Regions from separate parts of the Ancylobacter sp. G4_0304 genome, predicted to be linked through region 4. Evidence: predicted binding sites of a transcription regulator. Region 4 holds the regulator's gene; each other region holds the start of a gene.
What was found. Region 4 encodes LexA, which represses DNA repair genes until DNA is damaged. Its sites were predicted from a motif close to TGTTCNNNNTGTGTTCNG; they were not measured.
Positions count from the first base shown of each region.

Region 1 (5,099 bases), on a different contig from region 4:
CAACTCGCGCTCCCCGAGGCGAACGTTTTCACCGCCTTCGGCCGCTGCACGGCCCGCGCCTTGACGCTGCTGGCGGCGGAGGGCGAGGACGACGCCATCTGCCGCGAGGATGGACCGCGCTCGCGGGCCGATCTTCAGGCCGAGCTGGCCGGGATGATCGACGCCGCGCTCGCGAACATTGCCGCGCCCTGAACGCTCGCCGCCACCGGGAAGCCCCCGGCTTTACGCGCGCCACGGCTTGCGCCTATAAGCCTCCACCATTCGAGACATGACGCGGAGAAGGGCCGGGACGCGCCCCCCGCATGACGTGGAGGCGGCCATGGCCGGGCATTCGCAGTTCAAGAACATCATGCACCGCAAGGGCAAGCAGGACGCGGTGCGCTCCAAGCTGTTCTCCAAGCTGGCGCGCGAAATCACCGTGGCCGCCAAGCTCGGGCTGCCCGACCCCAACATGAACCCGCGTCTGCGCGCCGCCATCCTCGCGGCCCGCGCCGAGAACATGCCCAAGGACAATATCGACCGCGCGATCAAGAAGGCGGCCGGCGGCGATGCCGAGAACTATGACGAGATCCGCTATGAGGGCTACGGCCCCGGCGGCGTCGCGGTCATCGTCGAGGCGCTGACCGACAACCGCAACCGCACCGCCTCCGAAGTGCGCTCCTATTTCACCAAGTCCGGCGGCGCGCTGGCGGAAACCGGCGCGGTGTCGTTCATGTTCGACCGCGTCGGCGTGATCGAGTTCGACCTCGCCAAGGCCTCCGAGGACGCGATGATGGAAGCCGCCATCGAGGCCGGCGCCGACGACGTGTCCTCCTCCGAGGACGGCCACGAGGTGGTGTGCTCGATGGAGAACCTGCACGAGGTCGCAGCCGCTCTCGAAGCCAAGTTCGGCGAGCCCCGCAAGTCGGGCCTGGTCTGGCGCCCGCAGAATACCATCGCGGTGGACGACGAGGTGGCCGAGAAGCTGGTGCGCCTCGTCGATACGCTGAGCGACAATGACGACGTGCAGAACGTCTACGCCAATTTCGAGTTGTCCGACGCCTTCGTCGCCAAGATGAGCGCGTAAGCGCGCATCGTTTCAGGCGTCCCCATCGTTCGGCGCGGCGCTCGGAAACGCTACCGCCAGAACAGCGGATCGAACAGCGGCAGGCTGGCGATGATCGCCACGGCGATCACGCCATAGGCCGCCAACCGGAAATGCCGGTCGCTGGCGCCGCGGAACAGCCGCGCGCCGGCCAGCAGCCCGGCGGCATAGGCCGGACCGAGGATCAGCGAGAGCCGGCCGACCTCGCCGGTGATCATGCCGCCCAGCGCATAGGACGCGCCGCTTGCCAGCGTCGTCAGCGCGAAGAAGCCGAACAGATTGGCGCGCACCAGCGCCGCGTTCTGCCCGCTGCCCAGCCAATAGGCCACCACCGGCGGGCCGGACATCTGTGCCGCGCCGCCGAGAATGCCGGCGAACAGGCCGATGCCGAGGGTGGTGGGCAGGGTGTGCCGCCCACTGTGGCGCCAGCCCGAGACCAGCAGCGTCAGCAGCACGGCCACCAGCCCGGCGAGCGCCCAGCGCAGCAGCAGTGGATCGGCATGGTCGAGCACCATGACGCCGAGCGGGACGGTGAGCACGGCGCCGATGGCGAACGGCGCTACCTGACGCCAGACGCAGGCCCTCAGTGCCGGCAGCACATAGGGCAGCGTCATCACGCCGTCGATGATCAGCAGCGTCGGCGCCGCCACGCGCGGCCCGAACACCGCGCTGACCAGCGGCACGAAGATCAGCGCGCCGCCGAAGCCGGAAAAGCCACGGGTGAAGCCGGCCACCAGCGCGGTGGCGATCGCCCAGCCGAGGGCGAAATCGAAGGACATGACGGAAAACCACAGGGCGGCGACAAGCGGGCCGCGCGGCCGGCTTAATCCCCGCGCCGCGCCGGGTCAATCGCGCGCGGGGGCCTCCAGGCTGGCCGGGGCATCCGTCGCCGGGCTTGCCCGTTTGCAAAGTTCCATCAGCAAACGCGAACGTTCGGATTTGCAAAACTCGTTTGCAGGCGAGCGAAGCCGACCCACATAGTGCGGCAACGATACCGCCTGTGCAGCACTCCTCCAGACCCCGCTCTCGCGGCGCGATCGCCTGCCGGCGATGCTCCCGCCAGCGGGGCGCGGAGGTGTCTTTTCGCCCTCACGGCGACCCAGTCTCGCCGCGTCGCGGCACCCCTCTTTTCGCCGCCACGGCGGCTGGAATGCGACCATGACCACCACCTTGTCCCCTGCCGCGACCGACGTCGCGGCGCCGCCGTCCATGGCGGACCGCCTGACCGGCTATGCCTGCGCCCTGCTCGCCATCGCCATCTGGGGCGGCTGGATCGTCTCGACCCGTCATGCCGTCCATGGTCACCTGCCGCCCGCGACGGTCGGCTGGCTGCGTTTCGTGGTTCCCGCTGTGGTGCTGGCACCCGCCTGGATCAAGATCGGCCTGTGGCCGCGCCGCGAGGCGATGATCCCATTCGTGCTGTGCTTCATCGGCGCGGGCGGCCTGTTCTTCCTCACCGTCGCCACCGCCATGCGCTTCGTGCCGGCGGCCGATGTCGGTCCGCTGCTGCCGGGAACCATGCCGCTGATCGTGGCGGTGATTTCGGCGCTGGTGTTCCATGAGCGGCTTGGCAGCCTGCGCATCTTCGGCTTCCTCTTCATCGCGCTCGGCGTGCTGACGCTCGGCGGGCGCGGGCTGCTCTATCCGGAGGACGGCGCCTGGCGCGGGCATCTGCTGCTTGTGAGCGGCGCGGCGATGTGGGCCTGCTACACGCTGGCCTTCCGCCGCACCGGCATGAAGGCGACCGCCATCGTCGGCATGATCGGGCTGTGGTCGACCATCATCCTTACCCCGGTCGGCCTGCCCGGCGTGATCTCTGCGGTGCAGGAGGGCTATGGCCGCGAGGTGCTGATCCAGCTTGTGGTGCAGGGCCTGTTCTCCGGCGTGGTGGCGCTGGTGGCGTTCGGCATTGCCATTGAAAAGCTCGGCTCCTCGCGCGCGGCCGCCTTCACCGGGCTGGTGCCGGCGCTTGCGGCGGCGATCGCGGTGCCGGTGCTCGGCGAGCACCCGGACATGGCGGCGGTGGTCGGCGTCATCGGCACCGGCATCGGCGTGATGCTGGCGAGCGGCGCGTTCCGGCGGGGCTGACCCCGCCGGCTACGGCGATCGTTCGGCGCGGGCGTGCCACGGGCCGCTCCCGCGGTCGGCGGTGGTGAACCGCAAACGCGTTCCCGACGCGGGGATGGTCGCGCACGCCTCGCCGGAATGGCTGGCGTGCTCGCAGCGCCGCTAACCTCGCATTAACCATCCGCCCGCTCCGTGGCGAAGTCGCGGCGCAAACTTCTCCCGTCGCTCTAGTCGTTCGCCCTTTGTTCGGCTAACCCGGAAGCATGGCACAGCGTCCGATTCGCATTCTCGGCCTCGATCCGGGCCTCCGCCGCACCGGCTGGGGGGTGATCGAGGCATTGGGCACGCGGCTCAGCTTCATTGCGTGTGGCACCGTGCTGCCGCCCGAGGACGGCTCGCTGGCCGAGCGGCTGGCGCAGCTTCACCGCGAACTGTCCCAGGTCATCGCCGCGTTCACGCCCGACGAGGCGGCGGTGGAGGAGACCTTCGTGAATGTGAACCCGGCCTCGACGCTTAAGCTCGGCCAGGCGCGCGGCGTGGTTCTGCTCACCCCGGCGCTGGCCGGGGTGCCGGTGGCCGAATATGCCGCGTTGCTGGTCAAGAAGACCGTGGTCGGCGCCGGGCGCGCGGAAAAGGGACAGATCCGCATGATGATGAAGGTGCTGCTGCCGCAGGCCGATTTCACCACGGATGATGCCGCCGACGCCCTTGCGGTCGCGGTCACCCACGCGCAGCATCGCGGCATGGCCGCGCTGAAGGCGGCGACATTGAAGGCCGCGGCGTCATGACCGGTGCATATCGATGATCGGGAAGCTCAAGGGCACGGTGGATTCCTATGGCGAGGATCATGTGATCCTCGACGTCCACGGCGTCGGCTATCTGGTGCACTGCTCGGGCCGCACCTTGCAGGCGCTGGCGCCGGTGGGCGAGGCGGCGGTGCTGTTCATCGAGACCTTCGTGCGCGAGGACATGATCCGGCTCTACGGCTTCGCCTCCCAGGCCGAGAAGGCGTGGTTCGGCTTGCTGCAGAATGTGCAGGGCGTCGGTGCCAAGGTGGCGCTCTCCGTGCTCTCCGTGCTCTCGCCGACCGAACTCGCCAATGCGGTGGCGCTGGGCGACAAGGCGATGGTTGCGCGGGCAAATGGTGTCGGGCCGAAGGTCGCTGCCCGCATCGTCGCCGAGCTCAAGGACAAGGCGCCGGGCTTTTCCGATGTCGACCCGGCGGTCGCGAGCCTCGCCGGCGAGATCGAGCAGCGCCGCGCACCGGGGCCGGTGGCGGATGCGGTCTCGGCGCTGGTCAATCTCGGCTATGCGCAGGTGCAGGCCAGCGCGGCGGTAGCGGCGGCGTTCCGCGAGGCCGGAGAGGGCGCGGATACAGCGAAGCTGATCCGTCTCGGCCTGAAGGAGCTGGCGTCATGATGCTGCGCTTCCTCTCGCCCCGTGCGAGCGCCCGCGCGGCCGGGCCGCAATGGACCTGGCAGGCGCGCATCCCGGCGATGATCCTCGCCTATGGCGCGGTGGTGTTCTCTGTCTTGATCGCCGAGCGCATGATCCACAGCCCGCTCTCGGCGACCTATGCGTCGGCGGCGGTGGTGCCGGGCGGGATCGCCGCCGGCATTTGCGCCTTCGCCCTGTCGTTTTCGCCGCGCCGGCGGCTGCTTGTGCTGGCGGCGGTGGTGATCGTGGCGCTGGCGCCGCTCGGCTTCCTTGTCTTTGCCATCGATTTCGGCGCGTTCACGCCAATCGTCAGGGACCGCGCGCCCCTCGTCGCCGCCATGCTGGCGGGCGGCTGCGTGCTCGCGACCGGCCTGCTGATCGGCGGCGGCGTGTTCCCGGCGGCCGAGGAGGCCCGCCGATGAGCACCAAGCGGCTGGTGGCCCCCGACAAGCGCGAGGAAGACCTCGCGGAAGCCTCGCTGCGCCCGCAGAACCTCGTCGAGTTCGTCGGG
Region 1 is NZ_JAZDRM010000004.1:22,453-27,551, forward strand. Features, by position in the region: gene VRZ77_RS03405 (alpha/beta hydrolase family protein) at 1-192, shown strand, start outside; gene VRZ77_RS03410 (YebC/PmpR family DNA-binding transcriptional regulator) at 320-1,066, shown strand; gene VRZ77_RS03415 (sulfite exporter TauE/SafE family protein) at 1,117-1,863, opposite strand; gene VRZ77_RS03420 (DMT family transporter) at 2,243-3,172, shown strand; gene ruvC (crossover junction endodeoxyribonuclease RuvC) at 3,415-3,939, shown strand; gene ruvA (Holliday junction branch migration protein RuvA) at 3,953-4,570, shown strand; gene VRZ77_RS03435 (hypothetical protein) at 4,567-5,010, shown strand; gene ruvB (Holliday junction branch migration DNA helicase RuvB) at 5,007-5,099, shown strand, end outside.
Region 1: the regulator LexA is predicted to act here: its motif matches at 3,384-3,401, upstream of ruvC (crossover junction endodeoxyribonuclease RuvC).

Region 2 (5,099 bases), on a different contig from region 4:
ATCGTCTTTGTCCCACTCGATGACCTGCCGGTCCTTCATCGCAGCGGGCTCAATCGGGACCAGATCGTCGAGCCTGTCATGGGTTAGGACGAAGCCGCCTGGATGCTGGCTGAGATGGCGTGGCGCGCCCATGAGCTGTCGCGCGAGATCGAGGGTCAGGCGAAGGCGGCGGTCGGCGAGATTGAGGTTCAGCTCCTCAACATGCTTTGGCTCGACGCCTTCCTCGGACCAGGCCCAGACCTGCGACGACAAGGTGCCGATCAGATCTTCGGGCAGGCCGAGCGCCTTGCCGACATCACGCAGCGCGCCCTTAGCGCGGTAGCGAATGACGGTGGAGCAGAGCGCGGCGTGGTCACGGCCGTAGGTGTCGAACACCCATTGCATGACGATCTCGCGCCGCTCGTGCTCGAAATCGACATCGATGTCGGGCGGCTCGCGCCGCTCCTCGCTGACGAAGCGTTCGAAGAGAAGATCGTTGCGGCCGGGATCGATCGAAGTGATGCCGAGGACATAGCAGACTGCGGAGTTGGCGGCCGAGCCGCGACCCTGGCAGAGGATGTCTTTCGATCGGGCGAAGCGAACGATCGAATTCACTGTCAGGAAGTAGGGCGCGTAATCCAGCTTTTCGATCAGCCGCAGCTCATGCTGGAGCGCGGCGGTCACGCTGTCGGGTACGCCCTCGGGATAGCGCTCCGACGCGCCTTCCCAGGTCAGCCTCGCCAGCGTTTCTTGCGGCGAGAGCGCCGGATCGTCACGCTCCTCCGGATATTGATAGGCAAGCTCGTCGAGACTGAAGCGGCAGCGATCAGCGATCTGGAGAGAGCGAGCAAGCGCTTCCGGATAGCGGCTGAACAGCCGGTGCATCTCCTCCGGCGGCTTGATGTAGCGGTCGGCGTGACGTTCGCGCCGATCGCCGAGGGTGTCGATCGTGACGTTGTGGCGGATGCAGGTCACGACGTCTTGCAGGATGCGGCGACCCGGCTCGTGAAAGAGGATGTCGTTCGTCACCACCGCGGGCACGCGCATTTGCGCGGCGAGGTTCGACAGCTCGTGAAGGCGAAGCTGGTCATTGGGGCGACGGTGTAGCGTGAGGGCGACGTAGGCGCGGTCACCGAACGCGTCGCGAAGCCGGCGCAATCTGAAGCCGCACTCGTCATCGGCCAAGTCGGGCACAAGGACGGCGACCAGGCCATCGCCATAAGCTACGAGGTCCGGCCATTCGAGAATGCACTTGGCCTTGCCGCCGCGACCCTTGCCGAGCGAGAGCAGACGGCAGAGGCGCGAATAGGCGGGGCGGTCGGTCGGATAGACCAGCACCGACGTGCCGTCGGCGAGGTCGAGGCGGCATCCGACGATCAGGCGCACGCCGGTCGTCTTCGCGGCCTCATGAGCGCGCACGATGCCGGCGAGGGAGTTGCGGTCAACGACGGCCACCGCCTCGATCCCGGCAAGCGCCGCCTGGGCGAACAGCTCCTCGCAGGACGACGCACCGCGCAGGAAGCTGAAATGCGAGGTGACCTGAATCTCGACGTAGCGGGGCTCACTCATCCGAAGACCCCATGGATGAACCATCGGTGCGAGCCCGTGGCCGTGTCCTCGCCATCGCCAGCGCGGTAGAGCCAGTAACGCTCGCCGGCGTCGTCCTCGACCCGGAAATAGTCGCGCACGGCGACCAGCTCGGCGTCACGCTTCCACCATTCGCCGAAGACGCGCTCCGGGCCGTCGCCGCGACGCAGGCGCCGGCGCACGCCGCGCCAGGTGAAGGAGACCGGCGGATGGTCGGGCAACAGCGCCACCGTCTCGACCAACTCGGGATGAGGCAGGAGGCGCGAGGGCCTCGGCCAATGGCCGGGCCAGCCCGCCCCCGTGTCGGCCGCCATTGCCGGGATGCGGCAGACGGATCGCTCGGGAACGTCGCTTGCGACGGGAGCAAGCCGATAAAGGGCGCGCTCGCCCACCCGGTTCATCAACGTGTCGATGAGATCGGAGACGTCCGGTGTGCTTTCCTCGATGAGGGAATTGACGATCTGTCTGCGCTCAAGCGGCTCGGCGACGCTCGCGGCGAGCGTCATCACCTCGATGCCAAAGCCGGGTTCGATGGTCTCGATCCTGTCGCAGAGCAGACGCGTCAGGCGCTTAACGTCGCGGACCGGCGTTGCCATGCCGACCCTGACGGCTTGGGCGCGGCTGTCGACGCGGTGGCAGATGAGGTCAAGTCTGCGAGCGCCCAAGCCGCCGGCCTCGAGACGCTCGCAGAGCTGGCCGACGAGCTTGGCGATATACCGGGCTATGGTCTCGGCCGCGGCGATCGGCTCGGCGAAGGCGCGGCGCACTTCGATGAGATCGACCGGCCGGACCGGCTCGATCGGCTCGGCCGCCTGGCCGAGGGCTTGATCGATGCGGCGGCCGATTTGGGGGCCGAAGCGCAAGGTGAGCGGCGCCCGAGGCTGCGCGAGAAGGTCGCCGACCGTATCGAAACCGAGTGTCCGCAGGGCGGCGACGGTGGACGCGGCGATGCGCAGCGCTGCGAGCGGCAAAGGCTCCATTATGGATGCGCCATGTCGGTCCGGTGCGATCTGCGGGGCATAGCGGGCCAGAGCGTGCGCAGCGCCCCAGGTGTCGGCGATCGCGCCCCGAGCCGCGATCCCGGACATGGCAAGCCGGCCGATGAGGCCGTCCAGCATCGCACTTTCGCCGCCATGGAGATGATCGGCGCCCGTCGAGTCGATGATGATCCCGTCCGGCGGATCGGGAGCGACGACGGGAGCGTATCGGAGGAGCCAGGCCGCGAGCCGGTCGAGCGCCTCGGCGTCGCCTACCGGGTCGGCGTCCTGCACGATGAGTCCGGGCGCCAGGACCTGGGCCTTGGTGACGGGCATGCCAACGCGCAGGCCAGCAGCGCGGGCAGCGGCGTCAGCCGCCAGCACCACCCGCCTGTTCCCGTCGCGGCCAATCAGGACGAGCGGCGCCTCAGCCGGAGGCGCCGCGTCGCCAGCCTTCCGCCGTAGCCGGTCGGTGGACCAGCTCGGCAGGAAGAGCGAGACGACCCGTGTCATCGCACGCCTCCACTTCGAAATCTGCACTTTCGCCCGCGCGAGCGCGGATCAGTTCGACCAGCCAGCGGGCTCGACCCACGCCCGGAACGGGAAGCGATGTCGAAGGCAAAGCGGAGACGCGCCAGCGCGTCATCGCCGCTGTAGGCTGGCCGAAGTCTGTAGCCTCTGTCTGTCGCCGCCAGCGTCGCAGCGCGATCCCGATCGATCCGGTGCCTTCGGCCGCCAGTTGCAGGCGCCGCGAGGCGGTCATGGAAAGTCGGGCCACTTCACCAAGGACGGCGCCCAGGCCACCGTGGCGCAGGCCTTCCTCCATGCAGGCGAGCACGGTCTTGTCGTCGCCGGCTTCGAGATAGATCACGCGATCGGATGCAAGGCCTGCTTGGGCGATCGCTGGCGCGAAGAGGTCGGGGCGCGTGATGCACCAAAGGATCTTGCCCTTCGTGCGGGCGGCGATCCCGGCGCTGAAGAGGGCGGCAGCGGCTCCATCGATCGCGCCGTTGCCGCCGCCGGCGATCTCATGCAGGGCGCCGAGCGCGAGTCCTCCGCCGGGTAGGCGCGAGTCGACCTCGGCAATCCCGAAGGGGAGAACCGATTTGGCGCGCCGGCTGCGACCTTCGATCTTTTCGATCTGCGCGCGCAAAGACTCTATGGCGGGCTCGGGCCGCAAGCTCGTTCTTGACCTCCAAGGGCGGGTTCTTCGTCATGTTCGCTATTTGTTCTATCTTTCAGGAACGAGAGTCAAGCCCGGATCGGCGTGAGCGAGGGTGCGCGACACGGTTTTACTGTCTCGTGGCTATCTGAGCGCCGCTGGGCGGTCGAGGCGCATGCAGCGAAATCGCTTAAGCATAGGAGGTGACGGGAGCCTTGGCCTCCTTCTGGCGCTGCTGGATGCTACCTAGCCACGTCTCCAGTTTCACGACTTCGGCTATCAGATCGGCATGAGAAACAGTCTCAGGGTTCAGGGTTTCCGCGGACGTATGCATCTCTTCCGACAACCGGCCTCGCGCTGCTGTTACGGTCTTAACGTCGTCATCGCTGATGATCGCGAGCTTGAATAGACTGTTGCCCTTTATGGCGTTATCGAATCGAGCAAGGACCGGAAATACAAAGTCTGCGATGCCTTGATCCCAAGATTCTCGAAGTTGCTCGATGATGCCTTTGCAGAAGATAGTCCGCCGAGCATCCGGCCATGTATCAAATTGGTGCTTTGCTTCTTTCAGCTCCGAGCGCAGGGATTGCGCCAATTGTTGCGCTGATTTCGCCTTCATCGGCAGCTCTGACTCCACAAAGCCGGGTCGGCTCTGTTTGCGACAAACTGTCTGATACTGGATGGAGCGCGTTTTTGCGTCCGCTTCGCGACGCAACTCGAAAAGAAACGTCAGATCGTGTGTAAACACGATGACCTGCCGGTGCTCAGCCTCCTCTACAAGTCGCGCTGCTACCGCCCTGCGATGAATGTGATCGAGCGATGACATAGGGTCGTCGAACACAATACTGGAGTATTGTTTGGATGTGACAAGCTCGGCCAGGAATGCAGCGAGTGCGACGCAACGATGTTCGCCCTCGCTGAAAATCTCGCCCACAGGCTCATCAGGTTTCTCAACGAGACAAACTTGAAAATATGACACAGCATTCGAATCTTTGACTTTCCGAAGCTCGACCGGCATTCTAGCCAACTTGAGCTTATCAATCTCACGCGCGAATCGACCGCGTAAGGCGTTCGTAACAAGCTTGTCAGACAATTCCTTATTCTTAGTCGTAACGGATCGTTTTGCCGTATCCTTTGCGGCCTTGGTTATGATTTCGGCCTCTTTGCGCCTCTCAATCTCGGCTTTAATGTCCGCGAGTAGAGGGCCGAGTGCCTCTCGATCTTTCAGTTCTCGATATTCCTTCACCAAGGCAAGGTGCTCTGGGCTGTTTTGATCGGCTGACAGTTGAAGCGCACGACTCGCAAGGCGGACAGATAGCGCGGCGAGTGCAGTGGCTGGGAAGGCAGTGAGTTGCTCGGGAGCGGTCTTGCTACGGACGAAAGATCGAAGCCGC
Region 2 is NZ_JAZDRM010000004.1:124,523-129,621, reverse strand. Features, by position in the region: gene VRZ77_RS03875 (error-prone DNA polymerase) at 1-1,548, opposite strand, end outside; gene VRZ77_RS03870 (Y-family DNA polymerase) at 1,545-3,056, opposite strand; gene VRZ77_RS03865 (ImuA family protein) at 2,971-3,723, opposite strand; gene VRZ77_RS03860 (AAA family ATPase) at 3,896-5,099, opposite strand, start outside.
Region 2: the regulator LexA is predicted to act here: its motif matches at 3,760-3,777, upstream of VRZ77_RS03865 (ImuA family protein).

Region 3 (5,099 bases), on a different contig from region 4:
CACCATGCTGGTGGTGATCGATCCCATCGGCCTCGCGCCGATCTTCCTCGCGGTGACCGGCGGCCTCTCGCGCGAGGAGCGGCGAGTGGTCGCCTGGCGCTCCTCCGGCATCGCGCTCGGCATATTGGTGGTTTTCGGGGTGGTGGGCGCACCGATGCTGCACGCGCTGGGCATCACCCTGCCGGCCTTCCGCATTGCCGGCGGGCTGCTGCTGTTCACCATCTCGTTCGAGATGGTGTTCGGCCAGCGTCACGAGCGGCGCATCGATCCCGGCGAGACCATGGCGCGCGACAGCCTTTTGCGGAACCTCGCGGTGTTCCCACTCGCCATTCCGCTGATGGCCGGCCCCGGCGCCATCACCGCGATGATGCTGCTGGCCGGCGAGGCCAAAGGCGACCCGGCCAAGCTGGCGATGCTGTTCGCCATCACTGTTCTCGTGGTCGCCGCGAGCCTTGCGGTCTATCTCGCCGCCGAGCGGATGGACCGGCTGCTCGGCGTCACCGGCAACGCCATCCTCTCGCGCCTGCTCGGCGTGCTGCTGGCGGCGCTGGCAGTCCAGTTCGTCATCGACGGCATCCGCGCCGCCTTCCTGAGCTGACCGCGCGTCTCAATTGCCGAACACCACGGCATTCATGATCCGCCCCGGCCACAGGGTGAACAGCCCGGCCAGTACGAGGCCGCCCAAGAACAGGCCGCGCATGCCGTTCTCATGGCGCGTGATATCGCCCTGACGGGCGCGGTACACCGCCATCGGCAGCGCCCAGACCACATAGAGCGAGAGCAGATGGATCGGACCGAAAGGACCGATCCAGCGCATCTCATGGATCAGGAACGAGGAGAGCGCCACCACGGCCATCAACGTCGTCCAGGCCCAGCCCAGCGCGCGATGCGGCCCGGTGCCTTTCGGCGCCAGAAGCTGGAGTGTACCAAGCCCCAGCGCCGCCAGCGCCGCGAAGGCATGGATGCGGATCGGCAGCGACGCATCAAGCAAAGGCGCCAGCGTCATCAGATCCGTCTCCTTCTCACGACACTTGCAACGCTCACGACACTTGCAACGCTCACGACACTTGCACGCGATCCCGTCGCACCACCTCGAAAGCCGGATCGACGGGCTGAGTTCCAACCTCACCCGTCATCGTGCTCCCGCAATGCCGCCAACGAATGCGCGCCACCGGCCTGAACAGCATACCGGAGTGTCCCCGGCCTGAATGCCCTTGCCGACGGACCCTGCCGGCGATTGACACTGCTCGTTGACGCCCGCACCGGCGCCTCAGCCCGCTCCGCAGCGCTCGCCCGATTACCGCACCAGCAGAGCCGCACGCGCCGACGGCCGAGCCGTTCCGGTGGTGAGCACGCCCCGCCCCGCGGCGCACAGGCAGGCCGAGCAGGCCGCGCGATCAGAACGGGATTTCGTCGTCCAGGTCGCCGCCGCCACTGCTGCTGCCGCCACCGAAGCGCGAGCCTCCGCCCCCACCGCTCACCGCCGCCGGCTTGCGCTCGCCGCCGAACGACCGACCGGAGGAACCGCCGCCGAAGCTCTGCGAACCGCCCGAGCCGAAATCGCCCCCGCTGCTCGCGCCGTAATCGTCACCGCCCTCTGAGGCGCCGCCGCCACGGCTGTCGAGAATGGTCAGTTCGCCGCGGAACTGGCGCAGCACGACTTCGGTGAAATAGCGCTCGCCGCCGGACTGGTCCGTCGCCTTGCGGGTCTCGAGCTGGCCCTCGATGTAAACCTTGGTGCCCTTGCGCAGATACTGCTCGGCGATGCGCAGCAGGTTCTCGTTGAAAATCACCACGCTGTGCCATTCGGTACGCTCGCGCCGTTCGCCCGACGCCTTGTCGCGCCAGGTCTCCGAGGTCGCGATGCGCAAATTGCACACCCGCCCGCCATTCTGGAAGGTCCGCACTTCCGGGTCGCGGCCCAGATTGCCGACCAGGATCACTTTGTTGACGCTGCCCGCCATTCCGTCCTCCACAGCCCGTCATCCGCGCAAAAGCGGACCTGTCGCCATACCATAAACCACGCGCCCGCCCGACGCCCCTCCCGGCCCCGTGCTGTCCACATATTGGTCGGATGCGGCGGGGGAAAGGCGAAGGAAAATTGTTCTTGTTTTGTTCCTACCACCATGCTTATTTGCTGGCAACGGCAAATGACGCGGCTTTCACGCATTTCAGGCAGCACCATGCGACACGCTCCCGCCCGGTCTTTTAACGGCTCTCCCCTCGACACCCGCGCCCGTGCCGCGACGCTGCGGGCGCGCGACCATGCAACCGCCGACCATATGGGCGCCGCCTGCACCTTCGCCGCCGGCATGCTCGCGGCGGCGACGCTCGCGGTTGCGATGTTGCAAAGCGGCGCCGGCCTTCCTTTATAAGGGAGTGTCGCGCCGGGACGTTTCCGGCCGGCCTTCCCTTGCTCGTTCGCGAAAGAAGACATTCCAATGCAGGACCGCGTGGATCCGCCGCGTCGTGACGCCCGATCGATCGTCGTGCGGGGCGCACGCGAGCACAATCTCAAGAATGTCGACCTTGAGATTCCGCGCGACAGCCTCGTGGTGTTCACCGGCCTGTCCGGCTCCGGCAAATCCTCGCTCGCCTTCGACACCATCTATGCCGAGGGCCAGCGCCGCTATGTCGAGAGCCTTTCGGCCTATGCGCGCCAGTTTCTGGAGATGATGCAGAAGCCGGATGTCGACCAGATCGACGGCCTGTCGCCGGCGATTTCCATCGAGCAGAAGACCACCTCGAAGAATCCGCGATCGACCGTCGGCACGGTGACGGAGATTTACGACTATATGCGCCTGCTCTGGGCGCGCGTCGGCGTGCCCTACTCCCCCGCCACCGGCCTGCCGATCGAAAGCCAGACGGTGAGCCAGATGGTCGACCGCGTGCTGGCGCTGCCGGAGAAGACCCGGCTCTACCTGCTGGCGCCGGTGGTGCGCGGGCGCAAGGGCGAATACCGCAAGGAACTCGCGGAGTTCCAGAAGAAGGGGTTCCAGCGCGTCAAGATCGACGGCACCTTCCATGAGATCGCTGACGCGCCGGCGCTCGACAAGAAGTTCAAGCACGATATCGACGTGGTGGTGGACCGGCTGGTGGTGCGCGCCGACATTGCCAGCCGCCTGGCCGACAGTTTCGAGACCGCGCTGGGCCTTGCTGACGGAATCGCGGTGATCGAGTTTGCCGACGAGAAGGAGGAGAACGGCGAGGCCCGCCGCATCGTGTTCTCGGAGAAGTTCGCCTGCCCAGTCTCCGGCTTCACCATCCCCGAGATCGAGCCACGGCTATTCTCCTTCAACAACCCGTTCGGCGCCTGCCCAACCTGCGACGGGCTCGGCCACGAGAGCAAGATCGATCCCGAACTGGTGGTGCCGGACACTTCGCGAAGCCTCAAACAGGGCGCGCTGGCGCCCTGGGCGAAGTCCTCCTCGCCCTATTACGGCCAGACGCTGGCCGCGCTCGCCAAGCATTACGGCTTCAAGCTGACCGTGCCGTGGTCCGAGCTGCCCTCGCGGGCGCGCGATGTGCTGCTGTACGGCTCGGGCATCGAGCAGGTGACCTTCGTCTATGACGACGGCATGCGGGCCTATGAGACCACCAAGACCTATGAGGGCCTTGTCAACAATCTGGAGCGGCGCTGGCGCGAGACCGACAGCGACTGGGCGCGCGAGGAGATCGGCAAGTATTTCTCCGCCGTGCCCTGCGCCGCCTGCCACGGCTATCGGCTGAAGCCCGAAGCGCTGGCGGTGAAGATCGCCGGGCGGCATATCGGCCAGGCCGCCGAGCTTTCCGTGCGCGCGGCGCTGGAGTGGTTTGCCGCCCTGCCCGGCCAGCTCACCGACAAGCAGAACGAGATCGCGGTCCGCATCCTCAAGGAAATCCGCGATCGCCTCGCTTTCCTGCTCGATGTCGGGCTGGATTATCTCACGCTCGCCCGCGCCTCCGGCACTCTGTCCGGTGGCGAGAGCCAGCGCATCCGCCTCGCCTCGCAGATCGGCTCCGGCCTGACCGGCGTGCTCTATGTGCTGGACGAGCCGTCGATCGGCCTGCACCAGCGCGACAATGAGCGGCTGCTCGGCACGCTGCGCCGACTGCGAGACCTCGGCAACACGGTGATCGTGGTCGAGCATGACGAGGACGCCATCCTCTCGGCTGATTATGTGGTCGATGTCGGCCCCGGCGCCGGGGTGAATGGCGGGCGCATCGTCTCGCAGGGCACGCCGAAGCAGATCCTCGCCGACCCGGCGTCGCTGACCGGCAAGTACCTGACCGGCGCGCTCAGCGTGCCGGTGCCCAAGCGCCGCAAGCCCGACCCGAAGCGCCAGCTCCGCATCGTCGGCGCGCGCGGGAACAACCTCAAGAACGTCACCGCCGAGGTGCCGCTCGGCCTGTTCACCGCGGTCACCGGCGTCTCGGGCGGCGGCAAGTCGACCCTGCTGCTCGACACGCTCTACAAGGCGGTCGCCCGCCGGCTCAACGGCGCCTCCGAGCCCCCCGCCCCGCATGACCGGCTTGAGGGGCTGGAGCACCTCGACAAGGTGATCGACATCGACCAGTCGCCGATCGGCCGCACCCCACGCTCCAACCCGGCGACCTATACCGGCGCCTTCACACCGATCCGCGAGTGGTTCGCCGGCCTGCCGGAGGCCAAGGCGCGGGGCTATGGGCCCGGGCGCTTTTCGTTCAACGTGAAGGGCGGGCGCTGCGAAGCCTGCCAGGGCGACGGCGTCATCAAGATCGAGATGCACTTCCTGCCCGATGTCTACGTCACCTGCGACGTCTGCAAGGGCAAGCGCTACAATCGCGAGACGCTGGAGGTCGCTTTCAAGAACAAGTCGATCGCCGACGTGCTGGACATGACGGTCGACGAGGGCGCGGAGTTCTTCAAGGCGGTGCCGGCGGTGCGCGAGAAGCTGGAGACGCTCTCGCGCGTCGGGCTCGGCTATATCCATGTCGGCCAGCAGGCCAATACGCTGTCGGGCGGCGAGGCGCAGCGGGTCAAGCTTTCCAAGGAACTGTCGCGCCGCGCCACCGGGCGCACGCTCTATATCCTCGACGAGCCAACCACCGGCCTGCATTTCCATGACGTCGCCAAGCTG
Region 3 is NZ_JAZDRM010000003.1:140,664-145,762, reverse strand. Features, by position in the region: gene VRZ77_RS03070 (MarC family protein) at 1-598, shown strand, start outside; gene VRZ77_RS03065 (DUF2306 domain-containing protein) at 608-1,006, opposite strand; gene ssb (single-stranded DNA-binding protein) at 1,398-1,964, opposite strand; gene VRZ77_RS03055 (hypothetical protein) at 2,184-2,375, shown strand; gene uvrA (excinuclease ABC subunit UvrA) at 2,442-5,099, shown strand, end outside.
Region 3: the regulator LexA is predicted to act here: its motif matches at 2,103-2,120, upstream of ssb (single-stranded DNA-binding protein).

Region 4 (5,099 bases):
TCTCGGTCGTGCGCCAGGGCGCCGGAACGGATGCGAAGGGCGCGGCACTACCTGTCATCCGCGTCAACCGGCTCGGCAGCGGCGGATGGAGCGTCGAGGGCGAGCCGCGACCCCAGCAAGGCACCGTGGCGGCCAGTTGGCATGATGCCGGCGGCGGGCGCCGCGAGAGCGCGCAACAGGCGACGGGCCGTCAGGGACCGACGCATAGCCTGATCCACCCACGGGCCACCGAAGCCGAGGCGGAAGCCGCGGCGGCAGCGCGGGCGCGTGAGCTCAACATGTTCACCGGCAGCGGCTTCTTCATCGCCGAGTTCGATCCCACCTTCTCTGCCGGTGCCATCGTCGTGGCCAGCGGCTACGGCGAGGGAGTCGACGGCCAGTGGCCCAGCGAGCGGATATCGACCGAATGGCGGAAGGGCGACGCGGTGATGAGCACGATCGACGTGACGCAGAAACCCGAGGGCGGAGAGGAGGAAGACGAGTGACGGGGTCCGGCTTTCGCCGGCGCGGGGCTTAGTTTGCGACCATGACCCGCGAGCAGTGCACAAACATGACCGCCACCCCGCCCCGTGCTCTGGCGAGCTGGGCCGAGGTGCAGCATGTGGACTTAAAATCGCGTGAAGGACATAAGATGCCGATGCGGCGCGCTGCTGTTTCGCGCCGATGCTGGCGCCCTCCGGGGCGCTGTCGAGATCAAGTGCCGCCGATGCGGCACGCTCAATTCGTTGAGGCCAATCGAGCCCACCACCGAGCGCCGCGAGCGTCAGTCCAATGGAGACGACGCATGCGGTATCACCGCGAAACAATAGGTCGCGCGACCCTCTATCTCGGCGACGCTCTGGAGATCCTATGCGAGCTTCAGCCTGGTTTCGGTGCTGTACTGACAGACCCGCCTTATTCCTCGGGCGGGGCCAGTCTTTCAGCCCGGACTCAGCCGCCCTCGGCCAAGTACCAGTCCAGCGAGCATCGCGGGCTTTATCCTGAATTCATGGGCGACACCCGTGACCAGCGTTCCTATCTCGCCTGGTCTGCGCTGTGGCTCGGTCGCGCGCGCGAACTAGTGCGGCCCGGCGGGATCTGCGCGACCTTCACGGACTGGCGGCAGCTTCCGGTCACCACCGACGCCATCCAGTGTGCCGGATGGATCTGGCGCGGTGTGGTGCCTTGGGACAAAACCGAACGGGGTCGGCCGCAGCAGGGCCGCTATCGCGCGCAGGCGGAATATGTGGTGTGGGGGACCAACGGCGCCCGGCCGCTCGCCGGCCCGGTGGCTCCAGGCGTGTTTCGGGTGCCGGTGCCAGCACAAAAGCACCACATTGCAGGAAAGCCCGTCGATCTGATGACTGGGCTTCTGAGCGTGATGGATGGCCCGGTGCTGGACCCGTTCATGGGCTCTGGCACGGTCGGCCTCGCCTGCGCGGAACGCAGCCTTGACTACGTGGGGATCGAGGTGAGCGAGGAATACTTCGAGATCGCCTGTCGACGGCTTCGTGAAGGGGGCTAGAATGGCGCTTCAAGCGCTGACATCTGATCCTTCGCAGACTGACATTCGATTTTTCGCGCTACAGGAGAATACCCCCGCACATTAAGGGCTCTGGAACTAGATAGCGGGAGCGCTTTCGCTTCGATGAGATCAGCCAGCAGATCGGCCAGTTCTCCAACCGACGACCTTTGTGCACGACCTCCACAGCCACATCCGGCGACGCCCACTGGCATACGGCGTCAGCGGCGCGCCGCTTCCGGTAATCGGACGATCCCCGCGGCGCGGCCGCGAGGCGTCAGTAGCGGCGGAACAGGCCGACCAGCCGGCCCTGGATGCGCACGCGGTCCGGGCCGAAAATGCGAGTCTCATAGGCGGGATTGGCGGCTTCAAGCGCGATGGAGGCGCCCTTGCGGCGCAGCCGCTTCAGCGTGGCTTCCTCGTCGTCGATCAGTGCGACGACGATGTCGCCTGTATTGGCGCTGTCGCTCTTGCGGATCAGCGCGAGGTCGCCGTCGAGAATCCCGGCCTCGATCATCGAATCGCCGCGCACTTCCAGCGCGAAATGCTCGCCCGCCGAGAGCATTTCCGGGGGCATGGAAATGGTGTGGTCGCGCGACTGGATCGCGGAGATCGGCGTGCCGGCGGCGATGCGGCCCATCACCGGGATCGGGATCGGACGGCCGCCATCCTCTTCGTTCTGCGGAGGCACGCGGCCGAGGCTACCTTCGATCACGCTGGGGGCGAACTGGCGCGCGGCGGCGCGCGGCGCTTGCGTCGCCTCGGGCAGGCGGATCACCTCCAGAGCCCGTGCGCGGTTGGGAAGCCGGCGAATGAAGCCGCGCTCTTCCAGCGCCGTGATCAGACGATGGATGCCGGACTTTGACCTCAGATCCAGCGCTTCCTTCATCTCCTCGAAGGAGGGCGGCACGCCGGTTTCCTTCAGGCGCTCATTGATGAAGTGAAGCAGCTCATGCTGTTTGCGGGTGAGCATAGGGCATTCGTCTCTTGCGGGAGGGCGGCGCCGAAGCGGATCGAGTCAGCGAAACAAATCACGAACAAACCATATCCGTTCTTTTTGTGTTCTACAATGGGTAAACAAATCGCCAAGCCCGCCGCGATCGCCCGTTCTTTTCTGCCGAGAAACGAGGCAGAGGCGCCTAATGTATGCAATGGCTCTCGCCATGCTCAAGTGGTATGCAATTCCGAAAGTGTCGTGTCGGGGGCGCCATTGATCGCAACTGTCGAGGAAATCGTCGCGGCTCACCGCGCCGGAAAGCTCCATCCGTCGCAGACCGTGGCCGACTGTCTGGCGCGCATCGAGGCACATGGCGATCCCGCCATCTTCACCGCCATCAGCACGCCGCAGGCCATTTCCGCCGCGCTGAAGGCGCTGGAAGGGATCGATCCCGCCACGCTGCCGCTCTATGGCGTGCCGTTCGCGGTGAAGGACAACATCGACGTCGCCGGCCTGCCCACCACCTGCGCCTGCCCGGATTTCGCCTATGACGCCACGCACGATTCCGGCGCCGTCGCCCGGCTGCGGCGCGCCGGTGCGATCGTCATCGGCAAGACCAATCTCGATCAGTTCGCGACGGGCCTGAACGGCACCCGCTCGCCCTATGGCACGCCGGTGAACGCGATGCGTCCCGATCTGGTGCCCGGCGGGTCGTCCTCCGGCTCGGCTGTGGCGGTCGCGGCGGGGCTTGTGCCCTTCGCGCTCGGCACCGATACCGCCGGCTCTGGCCGCGTGCCGGCGGGGCTGAACAACATTGTGGGGCTGAAGCCGAGCCTCGGGCTGGTCTCGACCAATGGCGTGGTGCCGGCCTGCCGCTCGCTGGACTGCGTGTCGGTGTTCGCGCTCAGCGTCGAGGATGCGCTCGCCGTGCTCGCGGCCATGGCCGGGCCGGATGAGAACGACCCGTTCTCGCGCCCGCTGCCGCTCGGTCCGCGCGGCGCTTTTCCCGCCCGTCCGCGCCTTGCCGTGCCGCGGGTGCGCGACCGCGTGAACTTCGGCGACCGGGTATCGGAGGCGGCGTTCGAGCGCGCCATCGCGCGGATGACCGAACTCGGCGCCAGCATCGTCGAAATCGAGATGGAGCCGTTCCACGAAACCGCGCGGCTGCTCTATGAAGGCCCGTGGGTGGCCGAGCGCTTCGCCGCCGTCGGCTCCTTCCTCGAATCCCGGCCGAATTCCTTCGATCCGTCGGTGCGCACCATCGTCGAGCAGGGCCGGAACTTCTCGGCGGTCGACGCTTTTCGCGGCCGCTACCGCCTCGCCGAGCTGAAGGCGATCGCGGACAAGGTGCTGGCGGGATTCGACGCGCTCATGGTGCCGACCATGCCCACGGTCTACACCGTGGCGCAGATGCGCGCGGACCCGATCCGGCTCAACAGCCATCTCGGCGTCTACACCAATTTCGTGAATCTGCTCGACATGTGCGGCCTCGCCGTGCCGTCGGAAATCCGCGACGATGGTGCCCCGTATGGCATCACATTGCTGGCGCCGGCCGGGCGCGACGCGCATCTGGCGGCGCTGGGCTCGCGCTTTCATGCCGCGAGCGGGCTCACCATGGGTGCCACCGGGCGTGCCCTGCCGCCGGTCTCGCAGTCCCCGGCGCGGGCGGCTCCTGGCTTTCTGGAGCTCGCGCTGTTTGGCGCCCACCTTTCCGGCCTGCCGCTGAATGTTGATCTGCTCGCGGCCGGCGGCATGCTCGTGCGCCCTGCGCGCACCAGTGCCGACTACCGGCTCTATCTGCTGCCGGAAGGCCGCGTGCGGCGCCCGGGGCTGCTGCGCGGCCGGCCTGGCAGCGGCGCGCCGATCGATTGCGAGATCTGGGCGCTGCCGGCAGCCGCTTATGGCCGTTTCGTCGCGGCTATTCCCTCGCCGCTCGGGCTGGGAACGGTCGAGCTGGAGGATGGCGGGCAGGTGAAGGGCTTCGTGCTGGAGGCCGTCGCCGCCGGCTCCGCCCGGGATATCACCGCTTTCGGCGGCTGGAAGGCTTTCCTGGCGGACGAGGTCGCCAAGCGCAATGCCGCCAGTTATGCGCGAGGATGAGGGCGTTCGCCTGCGCGTTTAAAAGTAAAATATATCTAATGATATCAAATGGTTTGCGCGTATTGTTCATACGCGTCATGAACAATCGAGATGTGACTTCGCATCTCGCTTGAAGCCGAATCCCGGTCGCCGCGCTGGATTGCGGTGATCACGCGCTCATGCTCGGCATGCGACAGCGACAGGCGGCCCAGCGCGTGGAACTGGGCACGGCGGAACGGCGACAGCCGGCGCCGCGTGCCGAGCGTCAATTCCTCCAGATAATCGTTGTGGCTGCCGGAATAGATGCTGGTGTGGAAGGTCTCGTTGGCCTCGCGGTAGCGGGCGAAGTCGCCCTGGCGGACGAACTCGCCCATGCCGGCATGCAGCGCCGACAACTCGTGGCGCTCGGCCGGGGTCATGTGGAGCGCGCACAGGCCGGCGCACAGCGCTTCCAGTTCCGCCATGACATCGAACATGTGCTGAAGCCGGGCGACGCTTGGGCGCGCCACCACGGCGCCGCGATGCGGGCGGGTCTGCACCAGCCCGGAGGCGGCGAGTTCGCGGATCGCCTCACGGACAGGG
Region 4 is NZ_JAZDRM010000032.1:29,103-34,201, forward strand. Features, by position in the region: gene VRZ77_RS17010 (hypothetical protein) at 1-485, shown strand, start outside; gene VRZ77_RS17015 (Com family DNA-binding transcriptional regulator) at 618-809, shown strand; gene VRZ77_RS17020 (DNA-methyltransferase) at 785-1,504, shown strand; gene lexA (transcriptional repressor LexA) at 1,779-2,474, opposite strand; gene atzF (allophanate hydrolase) at 2,712-4,538, shown strand; gene VRZ77_RS17035 (GntR family transcriptional regulator) at 4,583-5,099, opposite strand, start outside.